One region of the Microbacterium sp. K2 genome, then DNA from elsewhere that is predicted to be linked to it. Evidence: predicted binding sites of a transcription regulator. Region 1 holds the regulator's gene; the other holds the start of a gene.
The links. The regulator HrcA, encoded in region 1, represses chaperone genes, less so after heat shock. The targets are predictions, from matches to a motif close to TTNGCACTCGNNNNNNNCGAGTGCNAA.

Region 1 (6,534 bases):
CCTGGCGGATCGGCAGCGGCTTCGAGCGCTTCCAGTCTGCGGGAGAGGCACTGCTCACCTGGACGGCGCAGCGCGCCTCAGGGCTCAGCGTCGAAGACGTGCGTCCTGCTCCGGGTCCCGCCTACGCGGGCGTGAGCTTCGATGCAGAGGGCACTCCGATCGCACCGAGCAAGCACGATGTCGAACAGCGCTTCGATGCAGAGGGCACTCCGTTCGCGGGCCCGGGGATGACCCTGCGCCTGCACGGCCGGGTCGCCGGCATGCGAGCGGACGCCGAGCTTCGCGTGATCTCCGTGACCGAGGAGAAGCGCCGCATCGGTTTCGTGCTCGGCACCGTCGGCGGGTCCGTGGTGCGGGGCGAGGAGTCCTTCGACATCGACTGGCGTGAGGACAACGACGAGGTCTGGTTCTCCGTGCGAGCGTTCGACGCGCCGAACTCGCTGCTCTACCGCGTCATCCCGCCTCTCGTGAAGCGCCGTCGCCGCGAGCTGTTCGCACGCTATCTGCGAGCGATCTCGCCGCTCTACGCGACTCCGGTCTGATGGCCGCACTTCTCTGATGGCCGGCCCGCTTCCCCTCGGCGATCCGGCACCGGCCGACGGCCGTCTGCCCTCCGATCTGTCGATCGACGCCGATGTGCCCTTCTCCGCGTACCTGCACGTCCCGTTCTGTCGGGTGCGCTGCGGCTACTGCGACTTCAACACCTACACCTCGGGAGAGCTCCGCGGCGCGAAGCAAGAGGATTACGCCTCGACGCTGATCACGGAGATCGACCTCGCCAGGCGAGTGCTCGCGGATGCCGGCACGCTGCGCCCCATGGACACGGTGTTCTTCGGCGGTGGCACGCCGACTTTGCTGCCGGCGGGTGACCTCGCCCGGATGCTCGATGCCGCGACAGACGCGTTCGGGCTCGTCGACGGCGCCGAGGTCTCGGTGGAAGCCAACCCCGATACGGTGACGCCCGAGGTGGTTCGAACCCTTGCGGATGCCGGGGTCACGCGGCTGTCGATCGGCATGCAGTCGGCGGTTCCCCATGTGCTCGCAGCTCTCGATCGCACGCATCGGCCGGAGAACGTGACGACCGCTGTCGCAGCGGCCAAGGATGCGGGTCTCGCAGTCAGCGTCGACCTGATCTACGGAGCTCCGGGGGAGTCGCTGGCGGACTGGGAGGCGTCGCTCGATGCGGCTCTGTCGCTCGACTCGGACCATATCTCGGCCTATGCGCTGATCATCGAGGACGGCACCAAGCTCGCCCGTCAGATCCGGCGGGGCGAGGTGCCAGCGCCCGACGACGACCTGCAGGCCGACATGTACGAGCTCGCCGACGCGCGTCTCGCGGCGGCGGGCTTCGACTGGTACGAGATCAGCAACTGGTCTCGCAGCGTGGATCAGCGCTCGCGACACAACCTCGCGTACTGGCGGGGCACCGACTGGTGGGGGTTCGGTCCCGGCGCGCACAGTCATGTCGCTGGCCTTCGTTGGTGGAACGTCAAGCATCCGGCCGCCTACGCTCAGCGCCTCGCGGCCTCGGAGTCTCCGGCAGCCGGCACCGAGCGCCCTGATGAGGAGTCCGCGATGCTGGAGCGGGTCCTCCTGCTCAGCCGCATCCGCGAGGGGATCGCGGTCGCCGACCTGCGACCGGACAAGCGCCCCCGTGTCGCCGGCCTGATTGCGGACGGCCTCGTCGACCCCGCCGCCGCAGTGCGCGGACGAGTTCAGCTCACTCTGCGCGGTCGTCTGCTCGCTGACGCCGTCGTGCGCGAACTCACCGACTGAGCAGAGAGAGAATCGACTGAGCAGAGACGCGCGTTACGGAAGCAGGTCGAGCGCTTCCGTCCGACGCTGCGGCACCGTGGTGCTGTCGGTGTCGAACAGACGCGTGTTCCGCTCCGTGCCGAAGACCGGCCATCCGGGATCGCCGGTCTTGATGAAGGAGATCCAGGCGGCATGCATCTCGTCGGCGAGTCGCTGTGGTGCATCGGCACCCGCGAGGCGCTGCGCCTCGGGGTCGCCGAGCCGATCGAAGACGAAGCCCAGCTCGAGCGCGTGCGCGGCACGCAGGTCGCGAACCGGACTCCGCCACGCGAACTCGTAGACGTAGGTCGGCGCCGTGCGCGCTCTGGCGAGCGTGGTCAGTGGCCCTCGCAGCATGATGTCGGTCGCGAGCTGGCCGAAGATCTCGCCCGTGGTCGCGCCGGGGAAGGCTGACCGGTAGGCGGCCACCGCTCGGCGGGGGATCCGCAGGGCGAGTCGTCCGAGCAGCAGTTTCATCCTGCTGATCCCTGCGAGCATGGCAGGCGGGAACCAGAGCCGGTACTCGTCGGTGTTGCTCCCGATCAGGAGCGGCACATCGGCGCCGGCGAGGACCTCGTGCGGTGACCGGGGCAGAGACCCGGCATCCACCGCGAACTGGAACCCGGGGGCGCCACCGAGCGGAGACGACCCTGCGGCCTGTTGGCGCCGTGCCTCCAGCAGCCGCTCGGAGGAGACCGCGGCGAAACCCGCTCGGTCGGCTGCGACGCCGAGCCGCTTCGCCAGCTGGGCGGTCACGCGGCCGGCCTTCTTCTCGGTCTGCGCTGTGAGAGGCCCGGACTCGATGATGGCCCGCGCGATCTGCGCCCGAGACGACTCGTTCGCAAGGAGTCCCGCGACGATAGCTCCGCCTGCGGACTCGCCCATGGCCGTGATCTGCCCGGGGTCTCCGCCGAACGAGGCGATTTCCCTGTGCACCCAGGAGAGGCCCGCCGCGGCATCCTGCAATCCGAGGTTTCGGGGAGCGCCCTCGAGCACGGAGAATCCTTCAGAGCCGAGACGGTAGTTGATCGAGGCGAAGACGATCCCGGCGCGTGCGAAGCCGGCGCCGTCGTACAGCGGCAGCGCCGCGGTGCCCCGTTCGAGAGCGCCGCCGTGGATCCAGAGGACGACCGGGGCACGGTCGGCATCCTTCGGGGCCCAGATGTTGACGGAGAGGATGTCGTCGCCGGGTATCTCGACCGAGCCCAGCAGATCGCCGATTGCACCGGGGTACGGAAGCTGGGGCGCGGTCGGCCCGAATGCCGTGGCATCTCGGATTCCGTCCCAGGGCGGTGCCGTCTGAGGCTCGCGGAAGCGGTTGGGTCCGAAAGGCGCCGCCGCATACGGGATGCCGAGGAACCGGCGGACGCCGTCGACCACCTCGCCGCGCACGATTCCGGTGGACACGGCGACCTGTGGGGCGACACTCATGGGCTCATCGTATGGCGATCAGCATGTGGTCGGCGTCGGCGGGTAGAATTGGCACTCGTAGCCAGTGAGTGCCAAAGGGAGGGAGTTGCGATGGTCAGCGAAAGAGGCCTCCAGGTTCTCCGCGCGATCGTGCAGGACTACGTCGAGACTCACGAGCCCGTCGGCAGCAGATCGATCGTCGATCGCTACTCGTTCGGGGTGTCGGCCGCGACCATCCGCAACGATATGGCCCTTCTCGAAGACGAAGAGCTGATCGCCGCCCCGCACACCTCTTCCGGCCGAGTCCCCACCGACAAGGGGTATCGCGTCTTCGTCGACCACCTCGCGCAGCTGCGGCCGCTCTCGGTCGCGCAGCGCACGGCGATCGAGTCGTTCCTCACCGCTCCCTCCGACCTCGACGACCTGATGGTGCGCACCGTTCGGGTGTTGACCCAGCTCACCGGCCAGGTCGCGCTCGCGCAGTACCCCTCGTTCGCCCGGGCGCATCTGACACACCTCGAACTCGTCGCGCTCGCGCCGAATCGACTTCTCATCGTGCTCGTCACCGATGCGGGGGGAGTCTCGCAGCGCATCGCCCCGTTGCCCGTCGACGTCGATGACGCCGACATGGCCGTGCTCCGTGCACGCCTGTCGGCCCTGATCACCGGGCGGGCGGTGAGTGATGCGGCTGAGCGTCTGCAGACCCTGCTCACCGACGATGAGCACTCGCAAGACACGGTGCTCCGCGCACTCGCGACCATCGTCATCGACGAACTCGGCGCGTTCCGCCAGGAGCGTCTGGTGATGGCGGGCGCGGCGACCCTGGCTCGGCGCGAGCAGGACTTCCGAGGCAGCATCCATCCCATCCTCGAGGCGATCGAGGAGCAGGTGACGCTCCTGCGCCTGATGAGCGAGATGGAGGCCGACTCGCACGGCCTCGCAGCCAGCATCGGCACCGAGAACGCGTCTTTCGGACTCGGTGAGGCGTCGATCGTCGCCAGCAACTACGCCGCCCCGAGCGGCACGGCGCGCGTCGGCGTGATGGGGCCGACCCGCATGGACTATCCGAGCAATCTCGCGGCGGCACGGGCTGTGGCCCGCTACCTGTCGCGGATGCTCGATGAAGACGAGGCGGCCCGCTGACGCGGCCGCCCAGATGACAGCACACGCAGAAGGGCCATTGTGGCAGACCACTACGAGGTACTCGGCGTCTCTCGCGACGCCTCCACGGACGAGATCAAGAAGGCGTATCGACGCCTCGCCCGTCAGCTCCACCCCGACGTGAACCCGGGTGAAGACGCTGCTGAGCGGTTCAAGCTCGTGACGCACGCGTACGACGTGCTGAGCGACGACGACTCCCGTCGCCGCTACGACATGGGTGGGGGAGACGGAGCGGCGAACGACTTCGGCGGCTTCGGCGGCTTCGGAGACATCTTCGAGACGTTCTTCGGTGCAGGTCAGGGCGGCGGGCGCGGAGCGCGTCCGCGTTCGCGGCGCGAGCGCGGCCAGGACGCGCTCGTTCGCGTGACCCTCGATCTCGGCGACGTCGTCTTCGGCGCGCATCGCGACATCGAGGTCGACACGGCCGTGCTGTGCGAGACGTGCAACGGTTCGTGCTGCCAGGAGGGCACGTCGCCCGTCACCTGCGACATCTGCGGCGGTTCCGGCCACGTTCAGCGTCAGGTGCGGAGCCTGCTCGGCAACGTCGTGACGTCTCAGCCCTGCGGCACCTGCGAAGGCTACGGCACGACCATCCCGTACCCGTGCGGCACCTGCGGCGGTCAGGGACGAGTGCGCTCGCGCCGCACCGTCTCCCTCGACATCCCCGCCGGCGTCGAGACCGGACTCCGTCTGCAGCTCCCGGGGTCGGGAGAGGTCGGCAAGGCCGGTGGCCCGAACGGCGACCTGTACGTCGAGGTCACCGTCAACCCGCATCCCTCGTTCAGCCGTGACGGCGACGACCTGCTCGCGACGCTCGAGGTGTCGATGCCGGATGCCGTCCTCGGCACCGAGACCACCATTCAGGGGCTCGACGGCGAGGTCGATCTCGAGATCCGCTCGGGCGTTCAGTCGGGCGACGTCCTGACCATCAAGGGCCGCGGCATCACTCCGCTGCGGGGAAACCAGCGCGGCGATCTGCGGGTCGGCGTGCAGGTGGTCACCCCGACGAAGCTGGACTCGGCGCAGCGCGCGCTGATCGAGGACTTCGCGAAGAAGACTAAGGCGCCGGGCCCGCAGCTGGCGCAGTTCCAGCAGGGACTGTTCTCGAAGCTCCGCGACCGCTTCCGTTCTCACTGATCCGGACGGCGTTCATGGCACTCCACTTCCTCGTCGAGAACTCGGCGGATTCCGCGGTCGGTGACCTCGTCTCGCTCACCGGTGCCGAGGCGAAGCACGCAGCGGTGGTCCGCAGGATCCGCGTCGGTGAGGCGGTCACGGTCGGCGACGGCTCAGGGGTGTGGCTCACCGGCGTCGCCGAAGAGGTGTCGCCGTCTCGCGTCGAGGTGCGCGTGTCGGCCCGCTCGGAAGAACCCGCACCGAACCCGCGGATCATCCTCGCGCAGGCCCTGGCCAAGGGGGACCGCGACGAGCTGGCGGTGCAGGCGGCGTGCGAGCTCGGGGTCGATGAGATCATTCCGTGGCAGGCCAGCCGCAGCGTGTCGCGCTGGGAAGGGCCGAAGGCCGTGAAGGGACGCGAACGCTGGTCGACGATCGTCCGAGAGGCCGCCAAGCAGGCACACCGCGCCTGGGTTCCCGAGGTCTCGCCTCCGGTGACGACTGCAGGTCTCGCGTCACGCGCATCGTCTCAGCGCCTACTCTTGCTCGACCCGAGCGCATCGACGCGGTTGTCCGATCTCGAGCCGGACGGGCGCGACCTCGTGCTGGTCGTCGGCCCGGAGGGCGGCATCTCCGACGACGAACTCAGGAAGCTCTCCGACGCCGGCGCCGAACGGGTGCTCCTCGGCAAGACGGTACTGCGCACCTCCACGGCGGGTCCTGCCGCCATCGCCGTGCTGTCGGTGGCGCTCGGCCGCTGGTGAACACGGCTACGGACCCGGTCATGCTCCGGTCAGTAGACTGAGAGCATGTCCGAGCCCTCGATCTTCACGCGCATTCTCAACGGTGACATCCCCGGTGAGATCCTGCTCGACACCGGCCGGGTGTTCGCGATCCGCGACATCAACCCGCAGGCGCCGCTGCACGCCCTCGTGATCCCGAAGACCGAGGACTACCGAGACGTCACCGAGCTCGCTCAGGGCGACCCGGGGCTTCTCGCCGAGATGGTCGCCGCAGCCAAGCAGCTCGCGGCAGAGCATGCCAACGGCGAGT
Region 2 (6,534 bases), on a different contig from region 1:
AGGCTTGTCAGCGACGACGACCTCGGTGGTGAGGAAGAGAGCCGCGATCGACGCTGCGTTCTGCAGAGCCGAGCGGGTCACCTTCGCCGGGTCGATGATGCCTGCGGCGAACATGTCGACGTACTCACCCGTTGCCGCGTTGAGGCCCTGGCCCGAGGGAAGCTCAGAGACCTTGTTCGCGACGACGCCCGGCTCGAGACCGGCGTTGAGGGCGATCTGCTTCAGCGGAGCCTCGATCGCGACGCGAACGATGTTCGCACCGGTCGCCTCGTCGCCCGTGAGCGAGAGAGCGTCGAGGGCCTTGGTGCCCGACTGGATCAGCGCGACGCCACCACCGGGGACGATGCCCTCCTCGACGGCTGCCTTCGCGTTGCGAACGGCGTCCTCGATGCGGTGCTTGCGCTCCTTGAGCTCGACCTCGGTTGCCGCTCCCGCCTTGATGACGGCGACGCCACCTGCGAGCTTGGCGAGGCGCTCCTGCAGCTTCTCGCGGTCGTAGTCGCTGTCGGTGTTCTCGATCTCGCGACGGATCTGCGTGACGCGACCCTCGATCTGGTCTGCCTCACCGGCACCCTCGACGATCGTGGTCTCGTCCTTGGTGACGATGACCTTGCGAGCGCGACCCAGCAGGTCGAGCGTGGCGTTCTCGAGCTTCAGGCCGACCTCTTCGGTGATGACCTGACCACCGGTGAGGATCGCGATGTCCTGCAGCTGCGCCTTGCGACGGTCGCCGAAGCCGGGAGCCTTGACGGCGACCGACTTGAAGATGCCCTTGAGCTTGTTGAGCACGAGAGTCGCGAGAGCCTCGCCCTCGACGTCCTCGGCGATGATGACGAGCTCCTTGCCGTCCTGGATCACCTTGTCGACGATGGGCAGAAGGTCCTTGATGTTCGAGATCTTCTGGTTCGCGATGAGGATGTAGGCGTCTTCGAAGACAGCCTCCTGGCGCTCGGGGTCCGTCACGAAGTACGGGTTCAGGTAGCCCTTGTCGAAGCGCATGCCCTCGGTGAGCTCGAGCTCGGTGCCGAAGGTCTGCGACTCCTCGACGGTGACGACGCCCTCCTTGCCGACCTTGTCGATCGCCTCGGCGATGAGCTCGCCGATGGCGGGGTCAGCAGCGGAGATCGATGCGGTGGCGGCGATCTGCTCCTTGGAGTCGATCTCCTTCGCGCTGGCGAGGAGCTCCTCGGTGATGGCCGCGACGGCCTTCTCGATGCCGCGCTTGAGCGAGATCGGGTCAGCGCCGGCTGCGACGTTGCGCAGACCCTCGCGCACCAGAGCCTGAGCGAGCACCGTGGCGGTGGTGGTTCCGTCGCCGGCGACGTCGTCGGTCTTCTTGGCGACCTCCTTGACGAGCTCCGCACCGATCTTCTCGTACGGGTCGTCGAGCTCGATCTCCTTGGCGATGGAGACACCGTCGTTCGTGATCGTGGGGGCGCCCCACTTCTTCTCCAGCACGACGTTGCGACCGCGCGGGCCGAGGGTCACCTTGACAGCGTCGGCGAGGATGTTGAGGCCGCGCTCGAGGCCGCGTCGGGCCTCCTCATCGAAAGCAATGATCTTTGCCATGAGTTTTTTCGTCCCTCCTGGACGTAGACGTTGGGTTTAGCACTCAGAGTGAGAGAGTGCTAACGCCATTCTGGCACTCGACCCCATCGAGTGCAAGCTGCGCCGACGGACCGCGCGGCGGTCTACGGGGCAGGAGAGTCTGCAGGCGTCTCCGGCGTGGTCGTCGCACGATCGAGTCCGATCACGACCGTCAGCTGCTTCGCGCCCGTGTCGTTCAGATCGGAGTAGAAGTCGCTCTGCTCGACCTCGGCACCGCCGATCAGGTTCGCGAGCCCCAGGGCCGCGAGCTCGTCTTCTTCTGCGACGTAATAGACGGTGGTCGTCGAGAAGTCCTGGCTCGCGCTGTCGCTCGCGAACACGACATCGGCGGCCCAGCCGTTGTTGATCAGCACATCACGCATCTGCTCGTCGAGACCCTCGCCCGGCGACGCGTTGAGGATCATCACCGAGTATGTGACGTCGACGACACCGGTCTCGACTGGCGCCGGGCTCGATGTGGGCACAGCCTCTGGGAAGAGGCTGATGCGCCCCATCACCACGAGCGAGCCGAAGATGCCGCCGATGATGAGCACGAGAGCAGCCACGAAGGACCACAGGAGGACCACCCAGCCGTTCATCCCGGGGGCTTCGGCGCGATGCGCTCCGACGCGTCCGGACGATCGGGGGACGTCGTCGAATCGATCTCGGCTGAGCTTTGACACTCCTCGATGCTAATGGCACCGACCCGTGTATCCGCATCGAGCGGCACCGACGCGTGGCGCGGGACTCGTCAGCCCACGAAGCCCGGGGTGCGTGCGGCGCGCTGGAACGACCTGGCATCACGGATGCGACGCAGCCGTCGCACGAGCATCGGGTCGTACTCCAATGCGGCCTCCGACTCGATCAGGCGACCGAGGAGCTGGTAGTAGCGGGCCGCGCTCATGCCCAGTTGAGTGCGGATGACCTCTTCCTTCGCACCACTGTGCCGCGGCCACGCGGTCTCGAGCGCGAGGATCGCGCGATCACGCTCGCTCAGATCTCCCAGCATGTGACCAGATTAGGTCGCGGAAGCGCCGACTCCGGTGCGCCACTCCCACCATCTGCCGAGCGGATCTGCCGCCGCGCGCACCTCCCCGTCGAGCGCCACGACGAAGCCGGGCCACTCCTCGGCGAGCACGGGGGGCTGCCATACGTCCAGCAGCGCGGGAGGATCTATCGTCACCCAGCGGGCGTCGAGAGCTCTGATGCGCTCGACGAGCGCCGTGCGCGTCTCTCTCGGGATGTGCACGAGCACGCCGGGGGTCGTGATCACGAGAGTCGCACCCCGGGGCGCCTCGGCTGCGAGCGCGTCGATCCTCTCGAGCGCGTCTCCGGCGACGAGGCGGGGCGGATCGGATGCCGCGATGTCGAGCGCCGCTCGCACCCGCTGCTCGCGCCCTTCCTCCCCCGGCCAGACGAGTCCCTGAAGCCAACGACGATCTCGGTCGTCTCGTGCATCGAGCGGCGCGAGGTCGATGCCGGCGCGCCAGGCGATGTCCGGCATCCTCACGGCGGGGAGTGGCCCGTCGACTCTGCTCTGCAGCACGACGGGGCTCGGTCCGTCCGCCGGATCGAGTGCCGCGCGCATCCGACCGTCGGCCCCGACGAAGCGGTACGAGTAGCGATCGGGATAGAGGCACAGACCGGCCGAGGCCCCGACTTCGAGCAGGGCCATCGGTCCGTCGATCTCCGACAGCACCGGGAGCAGCGGGGCGAGCCGGAGCGGCTCGTTGGTCTGCAGGCGCCGATCGCCGCATTCGCGCACGATCTCGTCGGCGCGGGCGAGCACGAACGCACGCCAGGCGCCGTAGCGGCCGAGGCCCACACCCAGCATCCGCGTCACGGCGAACACGAGCGGCGGCTGCCTGCGGTTCTCCGGAATCCGAGCGAGCACCCGCTGCATCTCGGGGTCGTCCGCCACACCGGACGCCCACTCGACATACAGGTCGCTGCGCCCCGGGGCTTCCTCATCGGCGAAGCGCCGATAGCGCAGCCGCACGGCATCCGTCATGCGTCCATTCTCTCGTGACGCCGAGTGCCTCTGAACGCGAGAGAATGGAGCAGACCCCAGGAGGACCTATGTCGTACAGCGTGGACAAGACCGAAGAAGAGTGGCGCAACGAGCTCGGCGAGGAACAGTACGCCGTGCTTCGCGAAGCCGCGACCGAGCGTGCATGGACGGGCGAGCTGCTCGACGAGGGCCGCGCCGGCCTCTACACCTGCGGCGCGTGCAATGCGGAGCTGTTCAAGAGCGGCACCAAGTTCGACTCCGGATGCGGGTGGCCGAGCTTCTACGAATCGATCCGCCCCGACGCGGTGCAGCTCATCGAGGACACGACCCTGGGCATGGTGCGCACCGAGGTGCGCTGCGCCAACTGCGGCTCGCACCTGGGGCATGTCTTCCCCGACGGCTTCGGCACGCCGACCGGCGACCGCTACTGCATGAACTCCATCGCCCTGAACTTCACGCCCGAAGAGTCGTGAGCGCCCTCGAGGCCGTACGCGCACGGCAGTCCTCCTCGAAGGTCACCGACGAGGCGCCCTCGCGCGACGAGCTGCTGAAGCTCGTCGCCGCCGCCGGACGCGTCGCCGACCACTCGTCGCTGCGCCCGTGGCGCCTGATCGAGCTGCGCGGATCCGACCGAGAGCTGCTGGGCGCCGCGATCGCGAAGGCCGAGGGCGACAAGTCCCCCTCGACGAAGCCGCTTCGCGCTCCGCTGCTGATCGCGGTCGTCGCCAGCTACCGCAAGAGCGAGAAGGTGCCCCGCTGGGAGCAGGAGGCCGTGGCCTCGGGAGTCGCCCACATGCTCAGCCTGCTGCTCGACGAGGCCGGATTCGGGGTGCTGTGGCGCACGGGCCACTACACGCGCTCGAAGGCCGTCGCGAAGGCCCACGGACTCGGCAAGAACGAGGAGCTGCTCGGATGGCTGTACGTCGGCGGCAAGCCCGCCGGCCGCAGGCCCGGTCGTCGCAAGCCCGTCGATGCCCGCGGTCTCGTGACGCGGATGCCGAAGCCCAAGCCGAAGGCGAAGAAGAAGCAGTAGGTCAGCTGCGCCTGCGGCGGGGCAGCGCGACGGCGACGGATGCCACGGCGACGACCACCATCCCGACGATCTGCCAGGGCGCTGGCCCTGCGGCGGCTGGCCAGAGCAGGTCGATGATCACCGAGGTCGCGAGCTGACCCAGCACCGATCCGAGTCCCATCAGCAGCACGCCGGTGTGCGCGACGATGAAGGTGCCGAGCAGGATGTATGCGGCACCGAGGAATCCGCCGAGGTACAGCCACGGCTCGGTCGGCGGCACGTCGGGTGCACCCCGCACCGCGATGCTGATGCCGGCGGCGACCAGCAGGGCGACGGTGCCGGCGATGAAGCTCATGAACGTCGCCGCGAGGGGCGAGTGCACCCGCTGCGACAGACGGCCGTTGGTCGCGGCCTGCCAGGCGATGCCGACGCCGGCCGCGAACGGCAGGAGGAGCATCCAGAGCGGCGCCGTGGTCAGGACGTCTCCGCTCAGCGAGATGCCCACCGCGGCGAGCGCGAGCGCTCCGCCCAGCACGCGCCCCGGCGTGATCGCGACGACGCCGGCCGGACCGAACCCGATGCGGTCGAGCACGAGCCCGTGGAGGGTCTGTCCTGCGACGACTCCCACCGTGAACAGCGAGACGCCGAGCACTCCGGCCGTGATGCCCTGAGTCGAGACGGTGAGTGCGCCGCAGGCGCCGCCGAGCAGCATCCAGAACGGGATCGACCGATCACGGATGCCGCCGAGCAGGCGTCCGACGCCTCGACGCGCCGAGGGGACGCAGGCGATCACCGCCGCGAGAGCCGCGAGACCCACCGCGAAGGAGATGAGGCCGGCCACGATGCCGTTGTCGACCTCGACGCCGAGCACGCCGTTGATGCGCGCCTGGATCGCGGTCATGACTCCGATGGCCACTGCTCCGCCGAGCGCGAGGGGCGGAGGCAGTCGACGGGCCTGGGTCACCTGTCGACCCTAGCCGAGCGTCGGCCGCCTTCCCGTCGGGCGCACGATGTCGGTGGCCGGGCGTACCCTGACGGCATGTGCGCGAGTTACGGACTTGACCCCCGGTTCACCGACACCGAGCTCTTGGCCGCCGCCGACGAGGCGGTGCTCGACGGTCTCCGTGGCTGGGCCGAGCAGAACGCGCGCGAGACCGTGCGCCCCACAGGCAGGAATCTGCGCAACCTCAACCCGATCGTGGTGCAGCCCGAGGGCGAGCCCGTGCTCGAACCCGCCTGGTGGGGGTTCCTGATCGGTGGAGAGCCCTCGAAGTTCCCGTCGATCAACACGCGCTCCGAGCGCCTGCAGGAGCGCCCCGGCGGGTTGAAGACCCGGGCTCTCGTGCCGGCGACGAGCTGGTACGAGATGAAGAAGCCCGAGCGCGTCTGGCACGAGTTCGTCGTCGACGACGGTGCGCTCTTCGGGATGGCGGCCGTCACCCAGCGAGGGCGAACGGCCGACGGCGAGTCCTTCACCTGCTACTCGATCGTGATGCGCCCGGCTCCGCCGCATCTCGCAGGCATCCACGATCGGATGCCGCTGCTGATCCCCGCGGCGCTGAGCGAAGACTGGCTGACCGCCCAGCCCACCAAGGAGATCATCGACGAGGCGCTGCTCGCGGCGGCCGGGATCGACGAGCGAGTTCAGGCTGCGCCCCGGGCAGACGACAAAGGCGCGGATCGGCTGTTCTGAGCATGGACTCGACACAGTTGGGCGCTGCCGCCACTGCGCGTGCCGAAGAGCTTCCCGGTGCGGCGCGCGACAATCCGTTCGGCCCCGAGTGGGACGTCTACAAGGTGCGAGGGCGTGTCTTCCTGCTGATTCCCCTCGACGGCACAGGGCGCGTGACGCTCAAATCCCACCCCGACGATTCCCTCGCGTTGCGCGAGACGTTCCCCGACATCGTGCCCGGCTATCACATGA

Region 2: a site for HrcA is predicted at 1,606-1,632, ahead of groL (chaperonin GroEL). Genes of this name have one in related genera too.

What each region holds. Positions count from the first base shown of each region.
Region 1 covers NZ_JBLWII010000001.1:246,872-253,405, forward strand. The annotation lists gene ACLKOY_RS01230 (DUF1990 family protein) at 1-542, shown strand, start outside; gene hemW (radical SAM family heme chaperone HemW) at 559-1,776, shown strand; gene ACLKOY_RS01240 (carboxylesterase/lipase family protein) at 1,810-3,225, opposite strand; gene hrcA (heat-inducible transcriptional repressor HrcA) at 3,316-4,347, shown strand; gene dnaJ (molecular chaperone DnaJ) at 4,387-5,502, shown strand; gene ACLKOY_RS01255 (16S rRNA (uracil(1498)-N(3))-methyltransferase) at 5,517-6,245, shown strand; gene ACLKOY_RS01260 (HIT domain-containing protein) at 6,291-6,534, shown strand, end outside.
Region 2 covers NZ_JBLWII010000007.1:10,534-17,067, reverse strand. The annotation lists gene groL (chaperonin GroEL) at 1-1,569, opposite strand, end outside; gene ACLKOY_RS16600 (LytR C-terminal domain-containing protein) at 1,692-2,270, opposite strand; gene ACLKOY_RS16595 (DUF3263 domain-containing protein) at 2,339-2,596, opposite strand; gene ACLKOY_RS16590 (DUF2332 family protein) at 2,606-3,598, opposite strand; gene msrB (peptide-methionine (R)-S-oxide reductase MsrB) at 3,667-4,071, shown strand; gene ACLKOY_RS16580 (nitroreductase family protein) at 4,068-4,631, shown strand; gene ACLKOY_RS16575 (DMT family transporter) at 4,633-5,574, opposite strand; gene ACLKOY_RS16570 (SOS response-associated peptidase family protein) at 5,650-6,303, shown strand; gene ACLKOY_RS16565 (MmcQ/YjbR family DNA-binding protein) at 6,306-6,534, shown strand, end outside.